Regions from separate parts of the Weissella sp. ESL1156 genome, predicted to be linked through region 3. Evidence: riboswitches for the same ligand, from Rfam matches in the RefSeq annotation. Region 3 holds a riboswitch; each other region holds the start of a gene.
The links. A riboswitch is a leader RNA that binds a small molecule or an ion and turns the genes downstream of it on or off. The one in region 3 is predicted to bind thiamine pyrophosphate.

Region 1 (10,466 bases), 310 kb from region 3:
CAGTTGCAGGTAGAAAAGCAGCAGAAGATGATGCATCATTACCAAACTTAAAATTTATTTATGGTGACGGTGCAGGTGTAGACACGTACTTTGATAAGGGGGAAATTAGTAAGTTATTTCTAAATTTCTCAGATCCATGGCCCAAAAATCGTCATGAATCTCGTCGTTTAACTTATCAATCATTTTTAAAGAGTTATCAAGAGGTGCTACCAGAAGGTGGGAAAATAGAATTTAAAACAGATAATCGTGGTTTATTTGAATATTCATTATGCTCTTTTGCTAATTTTGGCATTCATTTTGAACCAACGGGTATTTCATTAAATTTACACGAAGATACTGAAAAAATGATTGATAACGTCGAAACTGAGTATGAGCAAAAATTTGCTTCACAAGGATATCCAATCTACAAATTTACAGGTTCATTTAATTAATAATCCAATACATCGTAAAAAGAGCATGCCATAACTACTAGTCAATTCAGCCTAATATTTATGACACGCTCTTTTTTTAATGATGATCTAACTTGGTAGGTTAACTGGTTCTTCCGTCATGACTGTAAATGTGACCGTTGTTTTATCACTTGTCCACTGTGCTTCTGCACCACATTGTGCCAGTTGTTGCACTTGTTGTGCCAAAAAGCCAGCTTCTAACGAGAAACTTGCATCAACATTATCAGTCAATCTTTTTTCAATAACAGGACCATTTAATAGCCATGTTTGCTCTGCAGATTTTTGTGTCATCTGTGTTAGATAACCAAAACCGGCTGACATAAAAAAGTTTTGAATTTCATTAATACCTTTTAACCCATATTGCGTTGCTAATGATTTACCAGCCCAATAAGTAATCTCAGATAGATCATTTTGTAATAATTCTGGTAATAAATGATCTCTTAGTAATTCTAATGAAAAAATATCAAATTCCTCGTCTTGTATTGATTCCATCATGATTTACTCCTTTAAATGTTCACAAATAATTATAATGTATTCAAGTGTAATTTGCCAACAGTTTACATGAGTGTTACAATTAGATTCTTGAAAGGATGGAGTTTTACATGGTTTTACCGTATAGTCCACTAAATAACAGTACGCTAGGTTTGGTTACTGGTGATTTAATAGCACGGCGGCAAGTCGATGGTCAACAGACATCATGGAGTGGGGACTCCGCCTTAACATTAGCAACAATTAGTAGTTTGTCATATGGTTATAATCTAACTGACATGATGTCACGTTATCTGAGTTGGTATCAGTATGGTACCTATACTGGTCATTCTGAAAAGCCCACCACTGTTGGTGACACAACTACTTTTGCTTTAAATAAATATGAACGTACTAATGACCCATTTAATTCTGGTGGTCGCGAAATTTCTGACAATGGTAATGGGGCATTGATGCATATTACACCTGTTGTTTTATATTTGAGAGCAAAATATGGTGAAGATTTTGTGGCACATGATCCTGCCATGCTGGTACTACACCAAATTACAGGATTAACTCATAATCATCCCCAATCATTAATTGCAAGTGGTATCTACGCAATGTTAGTGAACAATCTTTTGCAAAACATTCCGCTAGTTGAAGCAGTTGATCAAGCTGTCAGCAGTTCTTACGAATACTATGCTCAACATCAAATATTCGCACAATATTTATCAGCTTTCCAAGGACTAAATAAACCTGATTTAAAAAGTGAGTCGATTGATTCACTACATACTTCAGGATATGTTGTTGACACACTGGAAGCGACAATATGGGTCATATTGAATAGTGAAAGTTTTAATGAAGCAATTTCGCTAGCAAAAACATTACCTGGTGAATCTAACCGGATAATGTCTCTAGTAGGTGCAGTCGCAGGCATTTTATATCATCAAGAGATATTTGATCATGATCACTTAAATGAAGAAGAACTTGAATTAGTAATGGATACGTTAAAGGTAGCTAATCAGAGTCATAATTTTAATTAATATCATTGATGAAGATGGCAATATGTCATCTTTTTTATTTAATTTTTTATAGAAAGAAGGAATAACGGGTTACATGGATGCCTTATCTCACAGTATTACTGGTGTTTTAATGATTTTAGGCTTAGTTGCCATTGGATTTGTTTTAATAAAAGGAAATGTTTTTGATGATTCTGATGGTCGGATTAGTAAATTTTTATCTGGCTTTATCACAAAAGTAGCGATGCCAGCTTATTTAATCGTTCATATTCCGCAAGATTTTACACCCAAAACACTTTTATCAATGGGAACAAATTTATTATTTCCAATCGCAAGTATGATGCTTTTATTGGCGCTTTCTTTTATTATTGCGCGATTAATTCACGTTGATCCAAAGCATAAAGGCCTTTTTCAATCATTGTTATTTAATTCCAACACAATCACCGTTGGTTTACCAGTAAACATGGCATTATTTGGTACAAAAAGTTTACCGTATATTCTCATTTACTATATGGCTAATACCACAGTTTTTTGGACAATTGGTGTTTATATGATTTCTATTGATGGTAATCATAATAATAAACATTTTAATTTACGACAAACACTATCTGGTATCTTAAACCCACCAATGATTGCCTTAATTGTGTCATTACTATTTGTCTTTTTAAATGTTAAATTACCTGCATTTTTAGTAACCGATTTAACAGAATTGGGTGACACCAACGTGCCATTAGCTTTAGTATTTATTGGTTTTGCCATTGCTAAAACGCCTAAAAAAGATTTACTACCAAATAAAGAAACCATCACTCTATCGCTTAGTCGATTTGTCTTAGCACCATTAACAATGGCACTTATCTTGATGCCTTTTGATTTGCCACTATTGTTAAAACAAGTATTTATTATTCAGGCCGCTATGCCTGCTATGACGAACGCTGCAGTTATGGCATTACAATTTAAAGCTGATTATAAATTTGCATCCATTAGTATTACACAAACGACATTGTTAATGTTAGTCGTTATTCCAATTTTAATGGTAATTATTAGTTAACGATTAATAAAAATCCGACTTGCATTCTAATCATTATTTGTATTATGGTGAAGATAGATGAATGAAATATTTATTCATCAAAACAAGAATACAGAAAAGATTAAGGAGGCAATATAATGATTTTATTTGGCACAAAGGCATGGGCAAAGCAGACATTGAAGGCTGCCGGAATTAATCAGATTCCTGTTGCAAAACGACCAACTCGTCTTGCAAATGCAACAACAACTGCTCTTTACCAAGCTATTTTCAGTCATAATCTCGTTTAAAATTTATTAAAAATATAAGATACGGAGATGAATGTATCTCAAAAAAAGTTGGACTACTGTTATTATTCAGTAAGTTCAACTTTTTTGGTTATTTATACTAAATAAAATAAAAATATTGCATATTATTTCATTTATTGTTAATATAATGGCAACATGATGAAGATTTGTTTGGAGGATTGCAATAAATGAACGAAATAGATACGACAATATACCAAGATGCATGGTTAAATGATTTAATTGGCTTATTAAAAATTCCCTCAGTGCGTGACGATACAAACGCTACGATGACTGCACCTTATGGACCGGGTCCAAAAGCAGCTCTTGATTTTATGATGTCGTTAGCACAACGTGATGGCTTTGAAAAAATTGGTACAGTTGGCAATCGTGCTGGCTATATTTATATCGGTCCGGAAAATGACAAGCAACCAATTGGCGTCATTGTACACGTAGATGTTGTCCCCGTTAATGATATTGATCAATGGGAAACAGAACCGTTTGTACCAACCATTAAAGCAGATCATCATATCTATGCACGTGGTGCTGACGATATGAAATCTGCTGTTATGCTAACTTACTATGCAATTAAAGCAATACAAGATGCACATTTACCTTTAAAGCATCAAATTCGTTTTATTATCGGGACTGATGAAGAAAGTGAATGGGCTGATATGCATCAATATTTTGCTGAAGAAGGGCAATTACAATATGGTTTCTCACCTGATGGCTCTGCTCATCTTTCTTATGGTGAGAAAGGTATTAGTCAACTAGATCTATATTTTGATGCAACTAACGATGCAGATGCACCGCTAAAATTATTATCATTTCACAGTGGTTCAGCAACAAATGTTCTACCAGGGTCTGCAACAGCAATACTAACAGGTCTATCAACGACTGAAGTTAAGCCATCATTTCAAAAATACTGCGATAGCCACAAAGTTTCTGGTTCACTAACTGAACATGACAATAACATCATATTAAAGTTACAAGGGATTGCAACACACGCCGCACGACCAGAAACTGGGAAAAATGCTGCGACATACTTAGCTAATTTTCTAAAAGACTACCCATTTAGTGGACAAGCTGCAAAATTTTTAGCATTTATTGGTGAAAAGTTACATCAAGATCCTTATGGTGAACATTCGGGTTATGGTAAAACCGAGCCAAAACTTGGTAAAACAAGTCAAAATATTGGCATAACTGACTTTGTTCGTGGTGAGACAGGTCATATTAATCTAAACTTCCGCTATTCATTAGCTTTTGACGAGCAGCAAACGATTGATCAAATTATCCAAGACGAACCATGGTTAACTAATATTGTTCGTGATCCGGCTGGACTTGTGCCACACTACGTCGATCCAGAGGATAAGTTAGTGACATTATTGGCCAATGCTTATCAATCAGTAACTGGACAATTGCCTGAAGCCGGTGTTAACGGCGGAGCATCATTTGGACGTTTAATGTCTAATGGTGTTGGCTTTGGTGTTTTACCAACTAATGAACCATCAACGGCTCATGCTGCAAATGAATCTTTTGATTTAGACTTATATGAGAATGGACTGAATATTTTAATCACCGAAATTTTAGCACTAGCCAATAACTTATAAAACAAACTATTTTGCCATTAGCCATCTAAAGTTTAAAGCATAATGAAAGCGTTGACTTGTCCTATGTTAAGTGCAATAATCATGTTGTAATTAAATAATTTACTAGGGGAGCTTTATGCTGAGATGTTTTTAAAACAGACCCTTTGAACCTGTTTAGTTAAGACTAACGAAGGAAAGTAATGGTAAACTTGCATTTTCAAGCACAAATAACCAGGATTTCCTGATTATTTGTGCTTTTTAGTTACCACATATTTGGGAGGAATCATGATAGAAGTACCACAGGTCATTACAATTGCGACAACAGATGCCAGTGGAGGGGCAGGCATTAATGCTGATTTAAAAACATTCCATAATCAACAAGTTTATGCTGCAACAATTGTTGTTGGTTTAACTGCGCAAAATACGTATGGCGTTCAAGGGCAGTATACAATTCCATCAACGTTTATTTTAGAAGAATTTAAAAGCATTGCGGATGACTTAGATATTAAAGCCGCTAAAACGGGCGCTTTACTAGATGCTAATCGTGTCCATGCAGTTGCTCAAGGTTGGCAAAAAAACAATTTTGGTAAATTAGTTGTTGATCCAGTTATGGTTGCAAAAGGGGGCGCACATTTATTGAGTGATGAAGCCATTGACACTTTAAAAGCTGAATTAATACCCCTTGCATTCCTAATTACGCCTAACTTACCGGAAGCAGAAGTCCTAGTCAAAAAAACTTTAGTCACTGATAATGATGTCATAGAAGCGGCAATTAAATTACAAAAAATGGGTGCACAAAATGTCTTGATTAAGGGCGGTCATCGCCCAAATTCACAAAATGAATATGTCGATTATATACTATATGCTGATGGTACGTCAGAATGGTTAACAATGCCAGGAATTAAAACAAATCGAACTCATGGAACCGGAGACACACTGTCTGCCTTTATTACTGCCAACTTAGCTAAAGGGTACGCATTAAAGGATATTATGCCAAAAGCAAAGCAATTTACTTATGAAGCCATTCGCCAGACAATCAATGTTGGTCATGGACATGGTCCCTTAAATCATTGGGTAGATGTTCAAATGGAGGAAAAGAAATGATTTTTCATAATTATTTATTGGAACAATCAAGTGATATTCGAAAAAATATTTATCAAACATCATTTGTACAGGGAATCGCTTCAGATAATTTGCCACAAACTCAAAGAGATTATTATGTTGCCCAAGATACCTATTACACAAATTATTTTGGACAATTATTTGATTTAGCAACAAAAAAACTAACCGTATCACAACAGGCGGCTCAACCACAGTCATCGGATGAAGAATTAGCTCATGAAGCCTTGTTAGCTAGTCCAGCAAGTTTGGATATTCTACCTGATGTACATAACTTAGCATATCTCGATCATATGGAACAAGCCATTAAACGTGGTGATGCAACAAATGCAATGTTGGCGCTATTACCTTGTACAGAGTCTTATCATTTGATTGGTCAACAATTCATCAACACGACAAAAAATAATACGTATTTACCTTGGTTATCTTATTATACTAGTCCTGACTATACTGCATTCACGCACTGGAGTTGGCAAGTTATTGACCAACAAGTCCCAAATTGGCAGACGTTATCAACAAAACAACAACAAACCTATTTAGAGACGTATTTAACATCTTATCAATATGAATTATCTTTTTGGGAACAGGCAGCGAAACATTAATCATTATTGAATGATATACTATAAGTGTCTATAAATAAGAGGAGGACAAATAAATGAACACATTAATTTCAGTTGCAATTGCACCATTTGGTGTAGGAGATGAGTTAAGTAGTTACGTTAACGACATTATTGGGGTCATTGAAGAATCTGGTCTAACATACAAAACAACAGCCATGGGAACCGAAATTGAGGGGGAGTGGTCTGACGTTATGGGAACAGTGCAAAAAGCAATTCAAACACTAACAGATCAGGGAATCCGTGCCTATGTTTCATTGAATGCAGATATTCGTCCTGGACACACAAACACGATTGAAACAAAGTTACAGAAGTTAAGTCATAAACTAGAAGGTTAATTTATTTAAACTTGAGAGTCACTAATCTGAAATAGTTAGATTAGTGACTTTTTTGAAATATTATCAAAAATTCAAATCGCGTTAATGCACTTTTTGTATTGTATATGAAATTATAAATCAACGTGAAATCATTTTTTAAAATTGTTTTTATAGACAAATCCCGCAAATAGGACTATATTTATTTTTGCAAGCGTTTTCAAAACCGTTTGCAATGTACTGCTCTTGTGCAATTAGGTGTGGGAACTTTTACGCATGGAGTATTTTTAATACACCCATTTTGAAGATGTTTCATCAATTAGTCATTGATCCATCCACTGGTAAAACAGCATCTGTACAGCCTCATTTGGGATCTATTTCATTGATTTTTTCAATTGGCGCTTTAGCCTTATCATTATCAACAATCTTTGTTGGTAGTTTAGTTAAAAAGTTTGGTGTGCGTGAAGTGACGATAACTACTGGCATTTTATTTGGTGTTTCGGTCTTTATTGCTTCACGTGTTCATTCATCTAACCAATTATGGTTATATTATATTTCAGCAGGTGTTATGCTTGGGGCAGCTGATGGTATCGCTTATATGGTAACTCTTTCAAATGCCATTAAGTGGTTTCCTGAAAAAACTGGGTTAATTTCCGGTATTTCTGTTGCTTTTTATGGTTTAGGTTCATTTGTTTTTAAATATATTGATTCCGCTATTTTAGGTAATAATATTGTTCATAATCTTCCATATGCTTTAATGGGTTGGGGATTTTTATCAATGATCCTTATTGTCGGCGGTGCGATGTTTATCCATGATGCCCCTGAAGTAAAAGAGGCTACTACTGTGGATGATGGTATGCATCATGAATTTACAACAAGTGAAATGTTACGTCAGCCTCAAGCTTACTTGTTATTTATTGCATTATTAACGATTTCATTGTCAGTCTATCTAACTGGGATTGCATCCAACTTAGGGACTAATTTAGCTGGATTGGACATTGCCCAAGCAACGAACGTCGTTGCTTTAGTTGCTATTGCTAATGCACTTAATTGGCTCATTATCTGATAAATTTGGACGTAAACCTATGTTTATCTTATCTTACACGGTAACCTTTATTGCCGTTGCAATATTAGCATTTAGTTCTCATCTAAGTGTACCTGTATTCTATACCGCAATGATGGCGGTAGGCTTCTTCTTCGGTGGTACGATTACAGTATACCCAACAATGGTGGGCGGGTGGGCGACTACTTTGGTCTAAAGAATCATAGCCAGAATTATTCATTGATTTATCAAGGATTTGGGTTTGGAAGTTTAGCAGGAGCCATTATCTTGTCATTAGCTGGTGGTAATCTATCGGTTGTCTTCAATATTTATATGGTAATGTTGATTGTCTCATTACTTATTTGGATTTTCATTAAGAAACCAGTTTATCACAAATAAAATATTATTGTCGGCAGGTTAGTTCAAACGAACTAACCTTTTTTATATTGTCAGAAACCCGTTGTGACTAATAATTTTATGCACGTAAAATTTTCAGTTATCATTTTGGCCAAAAAATAGTAGCTTTTTTTATATTATTTTGTGTATAATATCATTTGTAGAAAAATGATTTTACGATAAATGAAACAGGAGACGTTAATTGGATGACTACTCAAATTCAAAAAAATAAATTTTTACAATTAACCACTTTTGATATTAAGGTAATTGGTTTAGTATTAATGGTTATTGACCATTTTCATCAAACTTTTGCTCCACTAGGTGCACCTAATTGGTTGGACTGGTTTGGGCGTCCTGTTGCCACACTGTTCTTTTTTACGGCTGTTGTTGGTTTCGCACATACCCACAGTAAAAAGAGCTATATGCTACGTTTATACATCAGTATGGTCGTCATGGCTCTTTTAATGAACTTGACCCAACAAATCGTTGGCTTTGAACAAGTGCAATTAATTAATAACATTTTCCGTGATCTGTTTATTGGAACCATCTTTATGGCTGGTATTGATCAATTTGAGAAAGTGCGTGAAGGGCAGGCAGGTAAGCATATTACTTTAGGTGTTCTGTTATTTCTATTACCTTTCTTGTTATCAATCATCGTCATGCCAGTGCTATCTTCGGGAGGAGCAATTGGCTCTGGGCAAAAAATATTTATGCAGATCCTATTAGCAATCGACCCAGCAATTTTGCTTGCCGAAAACAATATTATGGTTTTGCTAATACCAGTATTATATATTTTCCGTAATATACGTTGGGCACAAATTTTAAGTATTGCTGTTGTTGCATGTATCTACGGTATTTTTGGTTCAACACAATGGATGATGATTTTTGCCATTATTCCAATTGCTTTATACAGTGGTGCTAAAGGACGGGGTATGAAGTATTTCTTCTACATCTTCTACCCAGCCCATATCATTATTTTGTACTTACTTGCTGCTTGGATGTATATGCCAATGAAGTAAAATAGAAAAAAAGGACCACATCAATTATGAATTGGTGTTGGTCCTTTTACTTATAAAAATTATTATTTCGTATAACGATAAACTTTTGCTTCAAATGGGCGTAATGTTGTTCCACGATCGTCCGTATAATTACTAATTAATACTTCCGCATTAGCCGGCACATCATAGTCACGTGATTGTTCTGACTCAGTAAAGTTATTAATGACTAACAATTCTTCATCATCACCAATCCGCTTATACGAGTACACTTCAGCATCTTTTGGATCCAACAACTGATAATGACCAGTTGTAATGATAGGTAACTCATGACGTAATTTAATTAACTCTTGATAGTAATAAAATACCGAATCTTTATCAGCTAGTGCTTCTTCAACATTAATCTTATCAAAATTGTCATTCATCTTTAACCATGGTGTCCCATCAGTAAAACCAGCATTTTTACCAGCAGTCCACTGCATAGGAGTACGTGCGTTATCACGTCCCTTATAATGCACGTAACGCAACATTGTATCATCATCAATTAAATGATCTTTATTAACCAAATACTCACGCGCATTCAAAATCTCAATGTCATTGAAATCATCCCAACCTAAATTATACGCATTCGTCATACCAATTTCTTCACCCTGATAAATATAAGGTGTTCCTTGCATGAAGTGAAGAAGGGTACCAACCATTTTGGCAGATACAACACGGTATTCTGGTTTATCACTACCGTAACGACTGACTGCACGTGGTTGATCATGGTTATTCCAATATAGTGAATTCCATGCTTTACCATCAAGTTCATATTGCCACTTGCTTAAGTTTTCTTTCAACTTTGGTAGAGAGACGCGTTGATCATACCACTTACCCAAAGCAGCATCAGGATTACCATCTAATTCAACATGTTCAAATTGGAATACCATGTTTAATTCTTTGCCATCATTTGATGCATATTCTTTAGCATTCTCAATATCAACACCAGATGCTTCACCAACAGTCATCATGTCAGCATTATTCAAGACCTTATCACGCATTTCTTGTAAGTATTCGTGAACACGAGGGCCATTAGCAACTGCACGATTTGAATTACCATAGATATCACCATCGGGCACCTTACCATCAGGTAAACCATCTGGCTTAGAAA
Region 2 (10,466 bases), 610 kb from region 3:
GGCACGTTTAACTTATCAAATATTTGGGCTTGTGCATTTGTTGTCACAATAATTCGCTTTGAAGTTGTCGTTTCGTGAACTGGCCGCATCATTAGCCAAACCCAGCCAGCACTAATAATTAATAGTATTAACAATAAAATAGTTAATATTTTTTGTTGTTTTCGCATCGTCACTTACTTCTTTTTCTTCAAATTAAAGACAAGACCAAGAATGATACCTAAGACTAAGCCACCGCCAACGATACCAACGATTGGTAGTTGCGTACCCTGATCTTTGTGTTTTTCTTCAGTAACTTGAGTTTTATGTTTTGCTTTTGAAGTTGATTTGTTAGTTGATGACGACTTGCTACTTACTGCATTAGTGTTGTCATTGTCATTTTGAGAACTTGAGCTAGTGACAGATTCACTTGTACTATTTGTTGTGACTGATGAACTGCTGGATTGTGAATTAACCTGTTGACTAGAAGATGTTGATGTAGAGGCAGCAGGTACTTTAGAGGTATCTAATACTAAACCAACAATGTAGTTATGATGGTAATTGATACTGTCGACATCAACTTTAATTGCAGCATTGTGACGAGCGCTTAAGTTTGATGTCACGAAACTATAAGTAATCGTCTGTGAATTACCAGATTGGCTACGTGATACATTTGCTCCTGCACCATCAATGTTCAGTACTTGAACAGGATAGTCACCAAGATCTTTACCAGTTGTCACAGTTGACGTTACAGTATAGGTATTATTACCGTTTGCCGTCACTGTCGCAGAATGTGAAAAGTACGCTGCTGCATAAGAAGTATTAGATGTACCATTTTCTAGTACTTGCATAGGAACAGTATATGAGTCTGCATGAACAGCAGTTTGCATACCAAACATACAAAGTATTAATGCGAATAGTCCAAGGACTGCTCGAAGATATTTATTATGAAACATTTGCCTACCTCATCTTAAAGAAATTCGTCAAAAGGGCGACACCAACGTAACCCAATGCAGCAGCTAGAATACCACCAGCAACAATTAATACGTTACGTTGTGTCGTATTATCATTTTTAGAATCATCTTGGGTATCTTTAGTGACTTGAGTGGCATGACTATTTTTCTTAGCATGTGAGTTGGTATGTGACTTGGCTTTAGCGTTATTTTGCGTATTACCTTTAGAAGTAGTTGTTGCATTATTTAAAGGTGTAAATGATGTTCCACGTGAAACATCTGAACTTAATGGGCTAGTTGTGAGACCAGAATCATCTGGCAAACCAGTTGTTGGTTGCGTGGCTTCACTAGCACTACTCAATGCACGGCCAATTACCAAGCGAATCGTATAGATGTGATCGTATTGAAGCGGTGAGGTAAACTGAACGTGAATTTGCGTTGCAATAGGTGCTTTAATTTCATTTTCTGAGAATTGAAGCTCGTAAGTTGATTGATAGTAGTTACCGGTCTTAATCGTGCTAATCTGCTTAACTTGGTGACGACTATCCATGAATGAAATTGGATTACGCCCCATCATAACAGGTGTATGTGTTGTGACATATCCAGTGTATGAGCCATTCTTATTGTGACGCAATTGAATAGTAGGTAGGAAATATTGTGCAGCAACTGAAGTACTATTACTATTACTCTGCAAAATCGTCAATTGATGCAAAACAGTATCTTGCATAGCAGATTGTTGACCGGTTGGTAATGCTAGTGATGATGGTGCTGTAGTTTGTTGTGTATTACCTGTTGGATGGTAATTTCCAGCATCTTTGGCAAGGTCAAAAACAATATCAGCCGATGGATTTTCAGTAAAGTTAAGTTGAGCAACATAAATCTTCATTTGCGCATTCATGGTTTTCGTTAAATCACTAGCGGGTATTGTAACTGTCCAACCATTTGCAGAACTATGAGCGGTCCTACCATTCACAGAGAATTGTTTCATCAACGACATAGCACCATTCTTAGTTGCAAAGTAAATTGTAGCCTGTCCGTTTTTAATCGTCACCTTAGCTAAATCAGTCATGTATTGATTCATAGTTGAAACTGTGCTTGTACCGGTTTTGTATACATGGTAACGAACGTTGTTGTAGACACCATCGTGAAGAGCAGTTGTTAGTTTACCGTCTCTTTGAACATCATGTTGAGCTGGTGTTGGCTTAGATTCTGAAGCAGCACTAGAAGAACTCTGACTAGATTGACTTTTAGAAGCAGCACTAGAAGAACTTGCATCATTTGAAGATGAACTATCAGTTGTATCACTACCAATATTTTTGATACTCTTCATATCAAAAACAATATCTGCAGATGGCTTTTCAGTGAAGCCAATTTGTGAGACATAGACTGTCATATTGGCTTTCATTGTCTTAGTTAAATCTTTAGTTGGTAATGTGACAATCCAAGAATTATCCTTCATTTGTGCTTTGGCACCATTGACAGAAAATTCCTTCATCATTGACATGGCATCGTTCTTAGTCTCAAAGTTGATGGTTGCCTCACCATTTTTAACAGTCACTTTGGCTGATTTAGTCATGTAGTTAGCCATGGCCGAATCAGTCGTTGTCCCTGATTTGTAAACATTGTAATTTATAGCATACTTACCATCTTTTTGAATATCGGGTTGAGCTGGTGTTGGCTTAGATTCTGAAGCAGCACTAGAAGAGCTTTGACTCGATTGACTAGTAGAAGTAGCACTAGAAGAGCTTTGACTAGGCTTGCTTGTAGAAGCAGCACTAGAAGAGCTTTGACTCGGTTGACTAGTAGAAGTAGCACTAGAAGAGATTTGACTAGGCTTGCTTGTAGAAGTAGCGCTAGAAGAACTTTGGCTAGACTGACTTGTAGAAGCAGCACTAGAAGAACTTTGGTTAGATTGACTTGAGGAAGCAACACTAGAACTTGATGAATCATCCGTTGCGACATTTTTGACACTTTTCATGTCAAAGACAATATCTGCACTAGGTGTTTCTGTGAAGTTAATTGCGGCAACATAAATTGTCATCTCAGCAGTCAGTGTTTTATTCAAATCTTTAACTGGTAAGGTCACAACCCAAGAATCATCTTTGGCTTTTGCCGTAACGCCATTGATTGAGAATTTCTTCATCATTGACATCGCATCGTTCTTGGTTGCGAAATCAATGGTAGCCTCCCCATCTTTAACGTTTACTTTGGCTGATTCAGTCATGTAAGTTTTCATCGTTGAATCGTCAGTTGTTCCTGATTTGTAGACATTATAATTAATAGAATAAGTGCCGTCTTGCAAGATGTCTTTATCAGATGTGGCTGTCGATTCTGATGATGAACTAGATGAGCTGTCATTATCACTTGGTGCATTGATCAATGCGGGGGTCATATCAAAAGTGATATTTGAACTATAACCCTTGCTTGGACTCATTGGTACACTGGTAAATGATGCAATTGTTACTTTACCATCTTTATCTGGTATCAAGTCCTTGGTAGGAATAGTAAAATCAACGGATGTTTTACCATCTGTATCCTTAGTTTGACCGTCAAAAGTGACACTTGGAACCATTGACATTATGTCAGGAACACCATATGTGACTGAGACAACACTTGTTTGATCACCAATTTTAACGTTAAACTTTGGTGCAAAGAACTTATCCATTTGACTGTCAGGGCTAACATTAATTTGATAGTCACCAGTTTTGAATGTGTCTTGCGTTGCTGTTAGATCACCAACGTTAAAGGTTAGATTAGATGGATAATCGTGGACATGTCCCATAGCGTCAACATGAGTAGTAGACTTTAAGGTTACTTGTCCATTTTTATCAGCTTGTAAATCCTTAGTTGGTATTGTAAAGGTTGTATCTTGACTAGTCACTGACTTCTTTTGACCATCAAGAGTGATATAAGGAATCATCCCAACTGTTTTGTCATCCAGAAGACTGATTGTGACGTCAGTTTTATCCCCTTTGACATTAATGTGAGCAGTTGAATTGAAGAACTTGTCCATGCCCTGATCAGCAGTCATTTTAATTGCTTCACCAGCTGAAACTTGATTACTATCGTTATTGTCAGTTGTTTTGCTTTCATCAGTTTGTGAATTGTTAACTGTTGATACGGTTGTGTCATTATCAGAAACTGATGTTGTAGAAGAAGACGACACACTTGTGGATTGGCTATTCTTGGTTGAAGATACTGATGAAGTTGGTGAACTAACTGACGTTTGATCATTATTTGAACTAGTAGTTGTTTCAGGCTTGAATCCCTGAATAGCTAAACGAATGTCATATTCATGGTCATAATTCATCATTGGAATGTTCACATGAATTTTCGTTTTGATTGGTTGACCACTTGCTAATTCGTCAGCGGTTAATGTTAGGCGATAAACTGTCTGGTTGTACCCATTTTTTTGAGTGGTCCCCATTTTAACAACTTGATGTTGGGTATCCTCGCTTGAAATGGGGTCGTCGCCGAGACTAACTGGTGTATTAGATGTTAAATAGGCATAATAATTACCATCAGCCAGTTTCTCTAATGAAATCGTGTTTAAATAGAATTGGGATGCAGTAGAAGTTGCATCACTATTTCCCTGCAAAATTTTCAAATCATAATTCTTTTTAGTTGTTGCAGCTTGAGTTGTTTCAGCAGCATTAATGACCGTATTAACACTTGAAACAGTTGTTGTTGCTAGCATACTTCCAAGAACAACCGTTGAAAACAGTGTTGCAGTTCGTGAAAAAGTACTCATATCTGTCCTAAAACTCCTTTTATTATATTTTATTTGTTCAGTTTACAAGACTTCACACAATATTCATGAAAAGTTCATAATCGAACATGGTCAATTTTAAAGGTTATTTTTAGGTTAATCAAGTTATTTAAATCGAGAGTCTGAATATAATTAGTGATAAAATGAATTAAAGAAAATTTGCGAGGTTACCAATATGAAACAGACGTATGCGATTGTTGGTTTGGGCCGGTTTGGTAGCTCATTACTAGAATCACTAATAGAAGCTGATCAGGAAGTTTTAGTTATTGATAAAAATCCCAACCTAGTTGAGAATTATATGGATATTGCAACACATGCAGTCATTGCAGATGCACAGGATGAAGATGCATTACGAGATTTAGATTTAGCAAGTTTTGATCATGTTGTTGTTGCTATTGGGCATAATCAGCAGGCATCGATTTTAACAACGATTCTATTGAAAGATTTAGGTGTTCGTCACGTTATTGCGAAAGCTGAAAATAATTTGCACGCTCGTGTACTAGACAAAGTTGGTGCTGATCAGGTTGTGAGACCCGAAAATGAAATGGCCCATCGTTTAGCTGAACAATTGATGACACCAAACTTGCTTAATTTTATTGACTTAGGTGATAAACATTCATTAGGTGAAATTAAAATCGGTAATTTACGTTTTGCAAACAAAACGATTGAAGAGATCGACATTAGAAAAAATTATGGTCTTAATATCATTGCAATTCGTTCAGAAGACCGAGTCGTTATTACACCCGAACCTGATGAAGTGATTCAGGTTGGGGATGTGTTAACAGTTGCGGGTGAAACGAAAGATGTGAAGCATTTTGAATCGTTAGTTGCCAAAATTAAGTAATTATCAGTGAATCGCTATTGACTATCAAACTTAAACGTCCTATAGTTAGACATACTAATTGATGTCTTGGTGAAAAAAGAGACTGTTGGTTATTGATGATATCTAGAGAATTTGTATTTGGTGAAAACAAATTATCATCAGCTAATAGTGGCGCTTTTGGAAAGACGAAAATTACCTGTAATTAAGTGGCTTAGTCAGTGACTAAGAATTAGGGTGGAACCGCGTTATCAAACGTCCCTATGTCAAATTTAATTTGGCATGGGGATATTTTTTTATCCTCATGCAGTGAGGTATATTTATGAATAATCAGTCTGAACGTGAGTTATCACGTGGTCTCAAGGCACGTCATGTACAAATGATTGCCATTGGTGGTGCGATTGGAACGGGTCTATTTTTAGGATCAGGTTCGGCAATTAAAGCAGCAGGTCCAGCGCTAATTTTAGCGTATGCCATCACTGGTTTATTTGCCTATTTAATGATGCGTGCGGTCGGTGAACTATTACTTTCGAATACAAAAGTTCGTTCATTCATTGATTTTGTGCGAATTTATTTGGGTGATAAATGGGAATTTGCTATTGGTTGGGCATATTGGTTAAGTTGGGCAAGTTTAGCCATGGCTGATTTAACAGCTAGTGGTATTTATTTGCGGTATTGGTTCCCATCATTACCACAGTGGATTACGCCATTAATCGTTATTATTGTATTAGTAACATTTAATTTGATTAACGTTCGGTGGTTTGGTGAATTAGAATCATGGTTTGCTTCAATTAAAGTATTTGCGATTTTGGCATTGATCGTTGTCGGCATTGGTCTAATTCTTTCAGGATTCCATACAGGTGGCAATACAGCTAGTTTTAGTAATTTAGTGTCACATGGTGGTTTCTTTGCAACAGGATTTAAGGGCTTTATCATGGCATTTCCAATGGTGATCTTTGCTTTTACAGGAATTGAAATGGTTGGTTTAACTGCTGGTGAAACAGAAAATCCTGAACGTGATTTACCAAAAGCAATTAATTCAGTGCCCGTGAGAATTGGTTTATTCTACGTCGGGGCCATTGCGATTATTATGTCAGTTTATCCTTGGAATCAAATTGATACATCACAGTCCCCTTTTGTACAGGTGTTTTCGGGTATGGGGATTAAGTTTGCAGCAACGCTAGTTAACTTTGTTGTCTTAACAGCTGCTTTATCAGCGGCGAACTCAGCGATTTTTTCAACGTCACGTACATTATACGTGCTAGCAAAAAATCGCCAAGCACCTCATTCACTAGCAAAAGTGTCAAAGAATATGGTGCCTGTTACAGGTATGTTGGCATCATCGATTGTGTTCTTAGTGGTTGTCTTATTAAACTATTTCTTCCCTTCAAAAATATTTGCGATGATTACCAGTGTTGCCACAATGAGTTTCATTTTTGTTTGGTTACTGATTATGGTTGCACATATTAAATATAGGCAAACACAAGCAGCGATTAATAATCCCTATAAAATGCCACTATTTCCGGCGACAAGTTATTTAACGATTATTTTCTTTATCATTGTGTTAATTATTTTAGCAATTAACGTTGAAACCAGATTATCAGTCTTTCTAACCATTCTATTCTTTATCTTGTTACTGGGTGGTTATAGTTTGTGGTCAAAACGTCGGCGTCAGGAATAAATGAAAAATAAGCGTGAGATAAAAGGCTTCAGTCTTTTGGAAGACATTTAAGGACGGCAATCTACCAATCAAATTGATAGATTGCCGTCCTTTTCAGCTGTTCAAAACGACCGATGTTTTTATTAATAACGATGACTAATCTTCTAATAGTAGCTGAAAAGCAAGTCGTTCACCATTTGGGACAGGCATAAGCACGTGACCACGATATTGAAAACCAGCTTTTTTAACCGTCTTTTGCATCCCCTGATTAATTTCATGGGTATCAATCCGAATATCACGATAGCCATGCTCTAATGACAATATCACTAGATCATGAATTAAATGATGTGCGAGACCTTGACCACGAACATCTGCATCGATGGCAATGCGATGTAGACAGAGATATTGTGACTCATGACCTAACCATGAACCATCAATGTCCTCATAAGCTTGCTCAGGTCCGGGCACTAATTTACCAACACCAGCCACCTGATGATGATGGATGAGCACATAGACAAGGCCATTCTGAATATCTTGCACAAATTCTTCTCGTTGGGGCTCTGCTGATCCTTGCCATTGGGGTGAATTTTGACTGCCGAGATAGGCTACTGCCTGTTGAATAATACGATAAATAGCATCAACATCCGTTAATTTTGCTTGTCGCGTATAAGTTAATGACATGGATATGCGCCTCCCGATATAATTGAAATTTTGTACTTCATTATAGCAAATAATTAAAAAAATTGGTTTATAAAAAAATAAGCTAATAAAACGGTGATTTTTTAACTTATTATAAGGAATGATTAGATATAATAATAATTAATGGCCATTTATATCGCCATGAACACGAATATAGTGATAAACGACATGAAATGAGGAAATAATCAATGCAAAAACGACCAGGAGATATTATCTTCCGTGCTGTTAAAGGTGCATTAATTGGATCAGGATTTATTTTACCAGGCATTAGTGGTGGTGCTCTTGCCGCCGTCTTTGGATTATATGAACGCTTAATTTTATTTATGGCAAATCCATTGAAAAACTTTAAAGCAAATGTCCGGTTTTTCTTACCAGTTGGAATTGGTGCAGTGCTGGGTATTTTTTTACTATCATTTTTGATTAGCTTTATGTTAGGAGAAATTGAAAGTGTTGCACGTTGGTTCTTTATTGGTGCTATTTTAGGAACGGTGCCAGCATTATGGTACGAAGCGGGAAAAATGGGACGATCACAATGGGATATCGCATTGTCCATAATGGCGTGTATTTTGATGTTAATATTCTTATGGTTTGGCCGACCATTATTTTCAACCATTGAGCCCAGCATGGGCGCTTGGTTTTTAGCTGGTGCATTGATTGGATTAGGATTACTTGTACCAGGATTGAGTCCATCTAATTTTTTAATTTATTTAGGACTATACAAAGGAATGAGTGATGGTATTAAAAACGGTGATTTAACGGTATTGGTCCCCCTTCTCTTAGGATTGATTGTGATTGTTTTAGTATTTGCAAAAGTCATGGCGTATGTTTTTAAAGTTGCTTATGCCAAGTTGTTCCATATTATTTTTGGTATTGTGATGGCATCAACAGTGATGATTATCCCGATAGATTATACTGGTTTCACTGTTTGGCATTATATGTTTGCAGTTATCTTATTAGCTCTTGGCACAGGATTGGGCTGGTGGATGGGTCGTTTAGAGCAGATGGTAAAGCCAGAGATGGGGTCATAAATAGTGGTTTAGAATTTCATAGTAGTGAAATTTGAGGTGGTGACTTGTCGTATGATACAAGATAAATGATGCATGCAACGGCTCATCATTGAAAGCGATTTCAATAATGAGTTGTGTTTCATAATTAAACGTGCTATGGTTATCTTGTTAAGTTAATTAACGTATCTGGGGTGCTGTCAAGCTGAGAATATACCCACTGAACCTGATTTGGTTAATACCTGCGCAGGAAGATACAGTCCGAACATAGTAATTGATGGGCAGTCTTTTTGTGAAAACAAAGAGGCTGCTTTTTATATTTTACGAGGATTGCATAAAGCAATTGGTAAAAACAAAATCTAAACAACCATCGTCTGGGGTGCTGTCAAGCTGAGAATATACCCATGAACCTGATGTCGATAATACGATCGAAGGAAGTACGATATTTGACTGTGTACAAATACCCTTCTTTCGTGATCAGAAAGGAGGGTATTTTTTTGATTATTTTAAATGGTGAACAAATCGCAAATATGGCTGGTAAGACACTAGTCGATTTATTACAAGAAAAAACAGATATGATGCAAAATGTTGTCGTGGAATTAAATGGCAAAATTATTCATCGTGAAGAATTAGCGACACAAAGATTATCAGAAAATGATCATGTTGAACTAATTTCTTTTGTTGGTGGTGGTTAGAAAAGAGGACAAATAAAATGACACCAAAATTTCAAGGCGTAGCTGTCGCCGACTTCTTTGAGGGCATGAAAGCACGTAATGTTGCTGGTACAACGGAACCTTTGCAAAATGCGCAAGTTACGATTGCTGGTGCAGGTGGTTTAGGTTCAAATATTGCAATTGCACTTGCCCGTAGTGGTGTTGGTCATTTAACAATCATTGATTTTGATACCATCGAAATGAGTAATCTTAATCGGCAACAATATAAAGTTAGTCAGATTGGGATACCTAAAGTTGTGGCATTGAAGCAAAATTTATTAGAATTTAATCCATTTATTGATATTGATATCCAGCAGGTCAAAATAACGCCTGATAATATCGAAATATTATTTGCAGATTGTGATATTGTCTGTGAGGCGTTTGATAACCCAATGGCCAAGGCGATGTTATTGGATGGTATAACCAACTTTTATCCTGACAAGCCACTTGTTATGGGCAATGGTATGGCAGGATTACATGTCACTAATGAGATGAAAACAAAACAACAGTTACCAAATGTTTATATTTGTGGAGATGGTTATAGTAAAGGTGCTGAAGGACTGATGGCACCACGTGTTATGGTATGTGCTGGTCATGAGGCTAATGCCATCTTACGGTTATTAACTAAGCGCCCCGTTTTAGCAGAATAGGAGATAAATAATCATGGTTGAAAGTAATGATGATTTAATTATTGGTGGTCACCATTTTTCTTCGCGTTTCATTTTAGGATCAGGAAAATATTCATATGAATTAATTGATTCGGCAATTCATCATGCTGACGCACAAATTATTACAATGGCTTTGCGCCGAACGAACGCAGCTGAAGAAAATATTTTGAATTATATTCCTGAAGATGTCACGATTTTACCAAA
Region 3 (10,466 bases):
ATTAATTTTATTGTATTCGTTTCAAGGATTAGAAGGTAAAGCCTACTATGAATTTATTTACTTTGGGATTGTTATCACGATTACATTCATTTTATTGAAGTTATCAAAAAAATTATTTCATCAAACAATTCGCTTTAAGTCGAAACTTGTTTATATCAAACGTCATTGGTCAATTTTTATTGTGCCACTGTTTATATATGGTGTCGATGCGATGGCCACTCTTCCTGATATAATCAATCATTCGATATATATCATGATTGTTTCGATTCTTAGTGCATTAGGAGCAGCTATATTTGAAGAAATTAGAGACAGAGGGGTTGGCCTGAGTGGTTTTAGTGAGGCATTGCCTGCTAATAAATGGCAACCAATGTTAATTGCATTAATAACATCATTGAGTTTTTCATTAACACATTATTTCAATTTGATGTTACCCAACGCACCCAGCTTGGATGCAACGAATCAGCAAGTAGTCTATACATTCTTCTTGGGTATGGTTTCAATGGTGTTGTATATGCGAACAGGGAGTATCTTGTACAGTATACTGATTCATTTTCTTAATAATTTTTCATTGTGGACACCGTCAGCTGATTTATCACAAGCTGGTTCTTGGAGTTCTATGTTAATACTCTATGCATTGATTCCGGCAATCTATGTTTTGTGGTGTCTTCGTCCTAAAAAAATCAAAGATAATACTATTTTGTTAAATCAATCAAATCGTTTGGAACGATAATTTTAAAAAGTATCTTAATAAAAGGCTTAACCAGAATCTTATAGCTGTGATGATATGTAACTCTGAGATTGACAATGACAATAAATGATTACAACAAAAAATGACAACTATCAGAAAATGATAGCTGTCATTTTTTGTTGTCTATAAATTACCAAGGCTTAATAAAAATAGCAACTAGTAGATAAGCCAAAATTAATAGAAAGGCTAACCCCCATTCCCATTTTGGCAAATGTTCTTTGACGGTTTGCGTTCTTGGGAAGCCTTCTGAAAAACCATGTGATGTCATTGCAATGGCAAGATCATCTGACCAATGTAAAGCACTTAAAATGGCTTTAAAATAAAGCTGTGGTTGCCATAGATGATAGGTTACACCACGTAGAGCACCAGCATAACGAATAATTTGTACTTGTCGACGAACACGTGGTACTAAATTAAAAGCGGCTAACAAACCATAGGTGAAAGTGTTGGATAGCTTCAAATGTTGATTCAAACTAAATAGCAAGTCTTTAACGTGCACAGTTAGTGTTAGCGCGGCACCTAGTAGTAAGTATGCATACAAACGTGTTGCATAAACGATAGCTAAATGATGTGTGTCTCCGGTACCAAAGGCAATAAATGACCACCAAGTTCCAAAAGCAACAGGAATTGAAATGATGAGCATCATTAGGACAATTTTTAAATTAGGTCGCTGGGATAATAAGTATATGAGACTAATCATAGCAACGAAAGCGTTCAAGGTTACTGAACGGACGAATGAGGTTTCTAAACCAATCCCCAACATGATAACTAATAAAATTGTTGGATTTAATTTATACATTTGGTGCCTCCCCAACAAGTTGTAGTGTTTGGTTCTGGAAGATTAGTTCATAATCAATAAATTCATCTAAGCCAGCACGTTGGTGAGAAATCATCAAAACACTTTGTTGCGTCTGTTGGACACAGCCACTGATGCAAGTCATGACCGTGTGTACTGATTCAATGTCCAAACCGGCTAAGGGTTCGTCCAATAATAAGACAGGTTGGCCCATGATAAGCATACTAAGCACTTGGAGTTTCTTCTGCTGGCCGCCAGATAGTTGGTACACGACATGATCTGTTAAATGATCTAAATGTAAATCAACTAATGTTTGTGCAATGCGATCATTTGTCCAATAATCTGAAGTTAAGCTATGCTGTTGAGATAGTTGGATTTCTTCGGCAACAGTCATTGTCACAAATTGGTCAGTAGCTGACTGAAAAATTAAAGCAACTTTCTTAGCCCAATTTTTCAAATGAACTTTGGCCGTATCTATTTGATTCCAAGCGACTTGACCTTGATATTTGATTTGATGACTAAGTGCTTTGAAAAGGGTTGATTTACCGATACCGTTGGCCCCCGATAGTAAACCAATTTGCCCAGTGGGGAGTACGAACTGACTATTTTTAAGTAAGATTCGTTCTGTGCCAACAGTTAATGTTAGTGCTTGCCAGCTTAGTTGGCCATCTGAATTTGGTATCCCATAAAAGGGCTTTTGAACTGGTAGATCAGCCAACTGATTCAATGATTGTTGATGTAGCGATCCCGTTTCAGTATCAATGGCATATAAATGATCGACTAGTGATTGATAGCCTGATAAGTCATGGTCAGAAATAATAATCGTTTTGTGATGTTCTAACTGCATTTTCTTTAAATCAGTTAGTAAATCTAAGCGAGCATTTGGATCAACGCTTGCAAATGGTTCATCGAGTAAGATAATGTCGCTATCCATTGCTAAAATAATTGCAAGCGCAACACGTTGTTTTTCACCACCTGATAGAGTCAGTAGATTTTGATCAGCAATTTGTTCTAAATGAAGTGCAGTGATTGCAAAATGAACACGTTGCGTAATGACTTCACTTGGTAATTGCAAATTTTCTAGGGCGAACACTAACTGTAAGCGGGCGGTTCGCATAGCAAATTGACGGTCTGGATTTTGAAAAAGCATTGCAATACGTTTTGCACGTTCAAACGGTACAATTGGTTGAATTGGTTCATTGTTCAGTAATACTTGGCCACCAGTTATCACACCTCCAAATTTTGGATAGAGACCAGCCATTGACTTTAACAAGGTTGATTTGCCTGATCCTGAAGGACCAATCAATAAGTTAAAGGATGCTTCTTCAGGTATCCAACTAATATTATTCAAAACATTGGGTTGACCAGTTTGGTAAGCAAAACTTAAGTTATCAACTTCTAATTTTGTCATAGCTTAATGTTTTATAATACCAGACTTGGCAACTAATTTTTTGATGTAATAGACCAAGACGCCACCAAAGAAACCAGCAGAAATGAGGCGAATGACAAATAAAGTAATCATCATACTTGGTTTATAGTCTGCATACCCACTGTTAAACATGTCCCAAATAAAGGTGACTATTGTGGTTGTTAAAACGGATAAACTTAAGCCTAATTTTCCCCAATTTTTGTAACCAGTAGCGGCGAAACCAATTTCAGTACCGAAGCCTTGCACAAAACCCGAGATTAACGTACCTGCTCCCCAACTTGAGAATAATAGCATCTCTACTGCAGCAGCTAATAATTCACCTAATATTGAGCTACCAACTTTTTGCAAAATAGCACCTGCTAATGGACCAGCCATCAACCAAACACCTAATGTTAAGTCATTTGCATAAGGTTTTAATGGGGTTGCAGCTAAGGCATAATAGGCTGCACTCCAAACTTCAAAAATAACACCAAAGAAAATAGCGATAATGGCTAAGAAAATGACGTCACGTAATGACCACTTAACCTTTGATTCATTAACTGTTTGCATAATAATTGCAAACCTCCTTAAAAATATAATGTTATCGAATCGCCGAAGCTTTGGTAACAAAAAAGCCCCAATACCATGTGTGTGACTCACTCACTGGTACTGGGGCTTGTTTACTGTCATGGTAAACAAACCAAGCTCCCTAGCAAAATTACTTTGCTCAGGTTCTATGGGTATTTTCTCAGCCAGCTCTATGGCACCCCAGCTTGTTTGATTCTCCTTTAAGTATAGTGTTAGTCAGGCAGATTTGCAAATTTCTACTCATCATACTAGCAAATCATGAAAATGATTTCATAATAGGAACAGATCAGCTATACCGTAATGACATAACTTTTGTTAAAATAGAAGTGATAACGAGTGGCGATTAGAAATGGAGGAACTCATTCGTGGAATCTCAAATAAAGCTGTTAGGATTAACTGCTAATCATGATTTGGCAAAAGCAGTGGCTGAAGAGTTGCATATACCTTTAACGCAATTGGATATTAAACGTTTTGCTGATGGTGAAATATACGAACGTATTTTAGAGAGTATTCGTGGGGATGATGTTTATGTGATTGCGCCAATTGCTGAAGAAGTTAATGACGCTTTTATGGAAATGATGATTATTGTTGATGCATTGCGACGTGCATCAGCCGAGCAAATAACATTAGTTATTCCGTACATGGGTTATGCTCGTCAAGATCGCAAGGCAAAAGCTCGCGAACCAATCACCGCCAAGATGGTTTCTTCATTAATAGAAATGAATGGTGTTGATCGTGTTGTATCAATGGACTTACATGCCGATCAATTGCAGGGGTTCTTTGATATTCCAGTGGATCATTTGCAAGCAGCACCACTATTAACAGACTATTTCTATAGTCGTAAATTGTTGGATGATATTGTTGTTGTGTCACCAGATCATACTGGTGCAGGTCGTGCTCGAAAATTTGCAGATTTACTTGGTGCACCTTGGGGTATCGTCAATGATAATGTTGCAATGACAACGCCAGAATCAGAAGATGCTATTGTTGGTGATGTGAAAGGACGTCGTGCCATCATTGTTGATGATATTGTTGATACAGGTTATCGAGTGCAAATGACTGCAAAAGCGCTATTGGCAAATGGTGCGACTGAAGTTTATGTTGCAGCAACACATGCCGTTCTTTCAGGACAAGCAGCTGAAAAATTAGCAGCGGATAGCCATATTGAGCGTTGCATTTTTACGGATACTTTACAGATACCTGAAGAAAAGCAAAGTTCAAAGTTTACGACGTTATCTGTTGCACCATTATTTGCAGAAGCAATTCAACGCATTCACGATGACAAACAATTAGATGTCTTATTACGTTCAAATAATAAGCCAGAAATTAGTTTGTGAATTTAAAATAAAAGCAAAGAGATTGAGAGGAGTATTGTGATGGTCTATGCAGCAGCTGATAATCGGTATGATATCATGCCATATCGACGTGTTTCAGATTCAGGGTTAATTTTACCAGCATTATCTTTTGGTTTATGGCGTAATTTGGGTGACCAAAAACCATTAGCAAATTCAAGAGAAGTGATGTTAAAAGCTTTTGATAATGGTATTTTTTCATTTGATAATGCTTCTAATTATGGTCCAGCAGATGGTACAGCTGAAGAAACATTTGGGGCAGTTTATCAAAAGGATTTACGACCTTATCGTAATGAGTTGATTATTACAACGAAGGCTGGTTATCATATGTGGCCAGGACCACTGGGCCAATTTTCAGGTAAGAAAACGTTAATGGCCGCTTTGGAGCTGTCATTACAACGAATGCATTTGGATTATGTTGACATTTTTTATGCTCATCGTTGGGATCCAAATACGAATTTACGTGAAACAGCTGAAGCATTAGACCTAATGGTGCGCCAAGGTAAAGCATTATATGTTGGTGTATCAAATTATACGACAGAACAAGTCGCTGAGATCAGTAAGATTTTTGATGAATTACATACGCCATTTATTGGTAATCAAATGTCATATAATATGTTCAACCGTGAAGCTGAAGAGACAAATATGTTAGCAACATTAGACCAACATCATGCTGGTTTGATTGCATACGGTCCATTAGCCGAAGGATTGTTGACTGACCGTTATTTAGATGGTATCCCAGCAGACATGCCGTTGCACCGAACAAACGCTTTTATTCAGAAAGATCCAGAAGGAGCAGTTGCTAAGTTAAACGCATTGAACAAGATTGCTGCTGATCGTGGTCAAACATTGGCACAATTAGCAATGGCTTGGTTGTTACGCGATAAGCGGGTGCCTTCAATTGTGATAGGTGCATCTTCAGTTGAACATCTACTTGACAATGTCAAAGTAGCAGATAATATGGCTATTTCTGATGAAGAATTAGCAAAAATTGATGACATTTTAAAGTAATAAAAACTTGTTGGATAAAAATTGTTTATTTTCGGCATTGTCAGAATGATGGAAATAAACAATTTTTTTATGAATAGATATTGACTAGAAAGGAAACAGCTAATGGCAAGAAAAGTGACGGTATTAGGATCATTAAATTCTGATACGATTTTACATATTGACCATTTACCAATGCAAGGTGAAACGATGGCAATGTCTGATGCGTCCACTGCTCCAGGTGGAAAGGGTGCGAATCAAGCAGTTGCAGCTCAGCGATTAGGTAGTCAAGTACATTTTATTGGTGCCGTAGGTCAGGACCAAAATGGTCAATTATTATTAAATGCATTGACGACAGATGGTGTTGATACAATGCACATTGCACAATTACCAGACGTTGGGACAGGTGCGGCTTATATCTTGTTAGAAAGTGATTCACACAATACAATTTTAATTTTGGGTGGTGCGAATCAACGGCTAAATGAAACGAATGTTGATGAAGCAAAAACGGTCATTCAATCATCAGAGGTGCTCATTGCGCAATTTGAAACGCCAATTATTGCCACGTTAGAAGCTTTTAAAATAGCAAAGGTAGCGAATGTGATGACTATTTTAAATCCAGCACCTGGACGGCATGATATACCAGAAGAATTATTGTCTTTAACTGACTTAATTACACCAAATGAAACAGAAGCAGAAATTATTACTGGTATCCCAGTAACTGATGATTTATCGATGGTCAGTGCATCAAATAAATTACAAGCATTGGGTGCAAAAAACGTGATCATTACGCTGGGAGAACGTGGGGCTTATTATCAAATGGGTGATGGACGTAGTGGATTTGAGCCTGCTTTTAAAGTCAAAGCAGTCGATACAACTGCTGCTGGAGATACATTTATTGGCGCATTAGCGACGCGATTATTACCTGACATGACAAATATTGTTGACAGTGTTCGTTTTGCTAGTGCAGCGTCAGCATTAACCGTTCAAGGAGCTGGCGCTCAGCCATCAATTCCAACCCTTGCAAAAATGAAAGAAGTTTGGCATTAGTGATGCACAATAATGATATTATTCGTCGATTACAATATATTTTAAATATTAACAGTAAAGACATGACGACTATCTTCCAATTAGGTGGTTTAACTTTAAGTAAACAGGCTTTTCAAGAAATGATGGTCAAGTCAGAGCAAAACAGCCCACGTGATGCACAACTATCAAGGCATGATCTAGAAAAATTTATGAATGGTTTAATTATTTCACAACGTGGTCATAAAAAAAATTCTGATGGCTCGATAGCAGCACCAGATTATAGTATGCAACGTGATAATGACATTAATAATGTTGTGATTAAGAAATTGAAAATTGCAATGTCATACACAACGGATGATTTACTAGCTTTTTGGCAAGCTGCTGACTTTAAAGTCAGTAAAGGAGAAGTGGGAGCGATGTTACGCAGAAAATCGCACCCAAAATATTTAGTGGCTGGCGATCAATTTATGCGTAAATTATTGATTGGTATGGCAAATACACGACGTTAATTTCATAATAGCCAATATTCTAGGTATGTTGGTTAAAAAGCTGCCACGGCAATTAGCCGTGGCAGCTTTTTATACAGAAATGATGCAGTGTCCTTGACATATCATTATACGTTGTATAGTATAACGATATATGAAGTATAACACGAACAAGTGAAGGAGAATAGCCATGAATATTCAAGTACCAACCGTGGTACTCGATGGCTCTGTGTTAGCCGTATTGACGAAGGAAGATACATATGGTTATATCATTACCAAGGCAATGCAGGAATTACTAGGGGTCAGCGAATCAACCATGTATCCAGTTTTGAGACGTTTAAAACGGGATGGTTACTTAGAGACGTATGATAAACCATTTGAAGGGCGGAATCGACGTTATTATCATATAACTGATTTGGGCAAAGCGCATCTAAAAGAAATCAGTCAGGCATGGGCAGAATTCCGACTAGCAGTGAATTCATTATTGGAGGAGCGTCATGATTAAAGATTATTTAACAGCCGTGAGAGGTTATTTAAAAGATATCCCCGTGGATGAACGTGAAGAATTATTACAGTTTTATGAGGAGCAAATGTTGGATGCCAATTATTCAATGCAGGAAATTGAGGCAAAGTATGGGACTCCCAAACAATTTGCGCGTTCACTAAAAATTGATTATTTTATTGAAAACGATGAAACAACTGATGACACAATACCAGTTACTGAACGGACAAAGAACCGAGTCAATATGATCTGGTTAATTGTGTTAGGTTTATTTGCATCACCCATTCTAATTCCAGTTGCCATTGGTTTGATTTTGCTCTTAATTAGTGCCCTAATTGTCTTTTTTGGTATCATTTTTGGCATTTATGCAGCCATTATTGGCGTGCTAGCAGGTGGCTTATTTTTCTTTGTTAATGGTGTTATTTTGTTAGGACAATCAGTCGCAACGGGGGTCCTCTTTATGGGGGGTGGCTTGCTACTAACTGGGGCAGTTATCTTTTTTGCGCCGATTGTCTGGCGTTTAACACGTTGGCTATTTGAAATGCTAGTTGCATTTGTGAAGTGGATTGGGCACCGTTTCCTAACAAGAAATACCACAAAGGAGGCACGCTAAAATGGGATTAAAAGCAACATTGATAACGGGTGCAGGTGTGATGATCGTTGGTGGGGTGATGGTCTTTACGGGATTATCAACAGGTGCCAAAACGTCAATTACTTGGCACCATGGGCCAAAAATTATTGAAACTCACCAAATTAAGAAAGATTTAGCAGATCAAGATTATAGCAAGTTAACGATCAATGCTGGTGAAAATGGGGTTGTGAAGGTCGTTCGTGGTAAAAAATGGCAAATTTCAGGACAGACAATAGACAATCAGTTACGACTTAAGACCGAACAAAAGAAATTAAACATATCGTTACGATCGATGCAACAAGTCATTAGTTATAATAATGCGAGTCAACGTATTGTTGTGACAGTGCCATATCAAGTGAAGTTAAAAAACCTTAATTTGAAAACTAATGGCGGTGGGATTCATATTAAGCAATTATCTGCTGATCATGTCATGATGACTAACAATTATGGTGGCATCAGATTACGTGGCTTAACCGCTAAAAATATTGAGACAAAAGGTGAAGGTGGTAGCTACAATTGGCAAAATGTCACATCAGATACGATGCACGTGATGGCAAATGAAGGCTCTTTTAAAGCAAGACAATTAACACTACATAACAGCAGTCAACTAACTGGTGAAGATGCTGATGTACAGTTGCGTCAGTTACAAGTACCTGGTGTTAAGGTCACTAACCAAGATAGTAGTATTAGCGTTAATAATAAAGATTTTGGTGAGACTGATTACACAACCGGTGACCAAAATAATGCCTTATCAATTAACGGTAGTGGCGCGAATGTTGACATTAAATAATATGATTTAACAGGTTCAGCTTTTTTTGAACCTGTTTTCTTTATATCAATGAAAAAGCATCGCATTCTCATTATGTTTTAATGTTTGCTATAATATAAACATTGAAATGGAGATAAGCGAATGAAAATTAACCAGTTCGGTGTTGTTCAAACACCTTTTTCACAAAAAATAAAAGAACTAACGCAAATTGGTTTTTATAACGAAAAGATTCAAGCAGCCATGGCACAAGGCAGTGTGGCTTTATGGCAAGCATTGTTGAACCAAGCCGCGACAACTACGGCGGTCAACGAAAAATTTCATTTTTATATGGTAACTGAAAAGCAAACATTAGCTAATTTTTTTGAGACTAGTCATGAGTTAACAGTGAAGGAATTTAATAATGTTGCTTTACAGTTGTTACAATTTTTAGAAGATGTCGATTATTCATTATCTGAGCCCCAAAAAGCCGTTAACCACATTGGCTTACCGTTATATGATAAACCTGGTGTTTGGTCAACCGAAGATGTTTTAACCGCTTGGTATATGTTATTAATGACACATACTAGAAATGGGTTACAATTTATTGATGAATTAGCGAGTCAAGGGTATTTTAAACCGACTAATCAATCTTTGTTCTTTAATGGCAAAGCTATGGTCACGTTTGATACAAAACAATTAAAAAAAGAAGTGGTGTATGTCGAAACGGATTTGGACACAGATGAGGACGGTCGCAAGGATCTCGTCCGCGTTGATATTATCCGACCAACAACGCAACAAAAAGTACCGACCCTGTTTACGGTGTCACCATATTATCAAGGAACAAATGATATTGTTAGTGACAAAAAATTACATGATGTCAATGTGCCATTAACACACAAGATACCAAATCAAGCGACGTATGCAGATATTGCCTACCACCCCAAACCAAATAAAGTATTGCGTGGGCAAACAATCACTGGCGAGGCAAAGTATGCAACCCAAACGTTCTATCCAACTGCGCATGTTGATTTGAACAATTACTTTTTGTCACGTGGGTTTGCAGTTGCTTATTCATCAGGTATTGGTACACGAGACTCAGATGGGATGCAAGATACAGGATCACCAGCACAAGTAGCTAGTATGAAAGCGGTGGTTGAGTGGTTGGCTGGTAATCGGCAAGCATTTACTGATC

Region 1: linked by a shared signal. The riboswitch ahead of thiD (bifunctional hydroxymethylpyrimidine kinase/phosphomethylpyrimidine kinase) and the one ahead of ACSKY2_RS00595 (ECF transporter S component) in region 3 are both predicted to bind thiamine pyrophosphate.
Region 2: linked by a shared signal. The riboswitch ahead of thiS (sulfur carrier protein ThiS) and the one ahead of ACSKY2_RS00595 (ECF transporter S component) in region 3 are both predicted to bind thiamine pyrophosphate.

What each region holds. Positions count from the first base shown of each region.
Region 1 covers NZ_CP196372.1:413,043-423,508, reverse strand. Annotated here, with positions in the region: gene trmB (tRNA (guanosine(46)-N7)-methyltransferase TrmB) at 1-431, shown strand, start outside; gene ACSKY2_RS02110 (DUF2507 domain-containing protein) at 519-944, opposite strand; gene ACSKY2_RS02105 (ADP-ribosylglycohydrolase family protein) at 1,052-1,957, shown strand; gene ACSKY2_RS02100 (AEC family transporter) at 2,031-2,981, shown strand; gene ACSKY2_RS02095 (hypothetical protein) at 3,098-3,247, shown strand; gene ACSKY2_RS02090 (Sapep family Mn(2+)-dependent dipeptidase) at 3,433-4,851, shown strand; TPP riboswitch at 4,946-5,043, shown strand; gene thiD (bifunctional hydroxymethylpyrimidine kinase/phosphomethylpyrimidine kinase) at 5,116-5,934, shown strand; gene ACSKY2_RS02080 (TenA family protein) at 5,931-6,551, shown strand; gene ACSKY2_RS02075 (MTH1187 family thiamine-binding protein) at 6,605-6,904, shown strand; gene ACSKY2_RS02070 (MFS transporter) at 7,188-7,946, shown strand; gene ACSKY2_RS02065 (hypothetical protein) at 7,966-8,139, shown strand; gene ACSKY2_RS02060 (hypothetical protein) at 8,118-8,321, shown strand; gene ACSKY2_RS02055 (TraX family protein) at 8,525-9,337, shown strand; gene ACSKY2_RS02050 (glycoside hydrolase family 13 protein) at 9,400-10,466, opposite strand, start outside.
Region 2 covers NZ_CP196372.1:1,446,287-1,456,752, reverse strand. Annotated here, with positions in the region: gene ACSKY2_RS07505 (ABC transporter substrate-binding protein) at 1-167, opposite strand, end outside; gene ACSKY2_RS07500 (NEAT domain-containing protein) at 174-932, opposite strand; gene ACSKY2_RS07495 (NEAT domain-containing protein) at 937-4,680, opposite strand; gene ACSKY2_RS07490 (potassium channel family protein) at 4,874-5,542, shown strand; gene ACSKY2_RS07485 (amino acid permease) at 5,841-7,199, shown strand; gene ACSKY2_RS07480 (GNAT family N-acetyltransferase) at 7,335-7,859, opposite strand; gene ACSKY2_RS07475 (DUF368 domain-containing protein) at 8,066-8,905, shown strand; TPP riboswitch at 9,062-9,151, shown strand; TPP riboswitch at 9,247-9,336, shown strand; gene thiS (sulfur carrier protein ThiS) at 9,379-9,576, shown strand; gene thiF (sulfur carrier protein ThiS adenylyltransferase ThiF) at 9,594-10,244, shown strand; gene ACSKY2_RS07460 (thiazole synthase) at 10,258-10,466, shown strand, end outside.
Region 3 covers NZ_CP196372.1:100,395-110,860, forward strand. Annotated here, with positions in the region: gene ACSKY2_RS00580 (CPBP family intramembrane glutamic endopeptidase) at 1-730, shown strand, start outside; gene ACSKY2_RS00585 (energy-coupling factor transporter transmembrane component T family protein) at 879-1,547, opposite strand; gene ACSKY2_RS00590 (ATP-binding cassette domain-containing protein) at 1,540-2,955, opposite strand; gene ACSKY2_RS00595 (ECF transporter S component) at 2,959-3,522, opposite strand; TPP riboswitch at 3,642-3,733, opposite strand; gene ACSKY2_RS00600 (ribose-phosphate diphosphokinase) at 3,906-4,877, shown strand; gene ACSKY2_RS00605 (aldo/keto reductase) at 4,917-5,903, shown strand; gene rbsK (ribokinase) at 6,006-6,929, shown strand; gene ACSKY2_RS00615 (DUF1456 family protein) at 6,932-7,417, shown strand; gene ACSKY2_RS00620 (PadR family transcriptional regulator) at 7,584-7,898, shown strand; gene ACSKY2_RS00625 (DUF1700 domain-containing protein) at 7,891-8,508, shown strand; gene ACSKY2_RS00630 (DUF4097 family beta strand repeat-containing protein) at 8,510-9,316, shown strand; gene ACSKY2_RS00635 (Xaa-Pro dipeptidyl-peptidase) at 9,437-10,466, shown strand, end outside.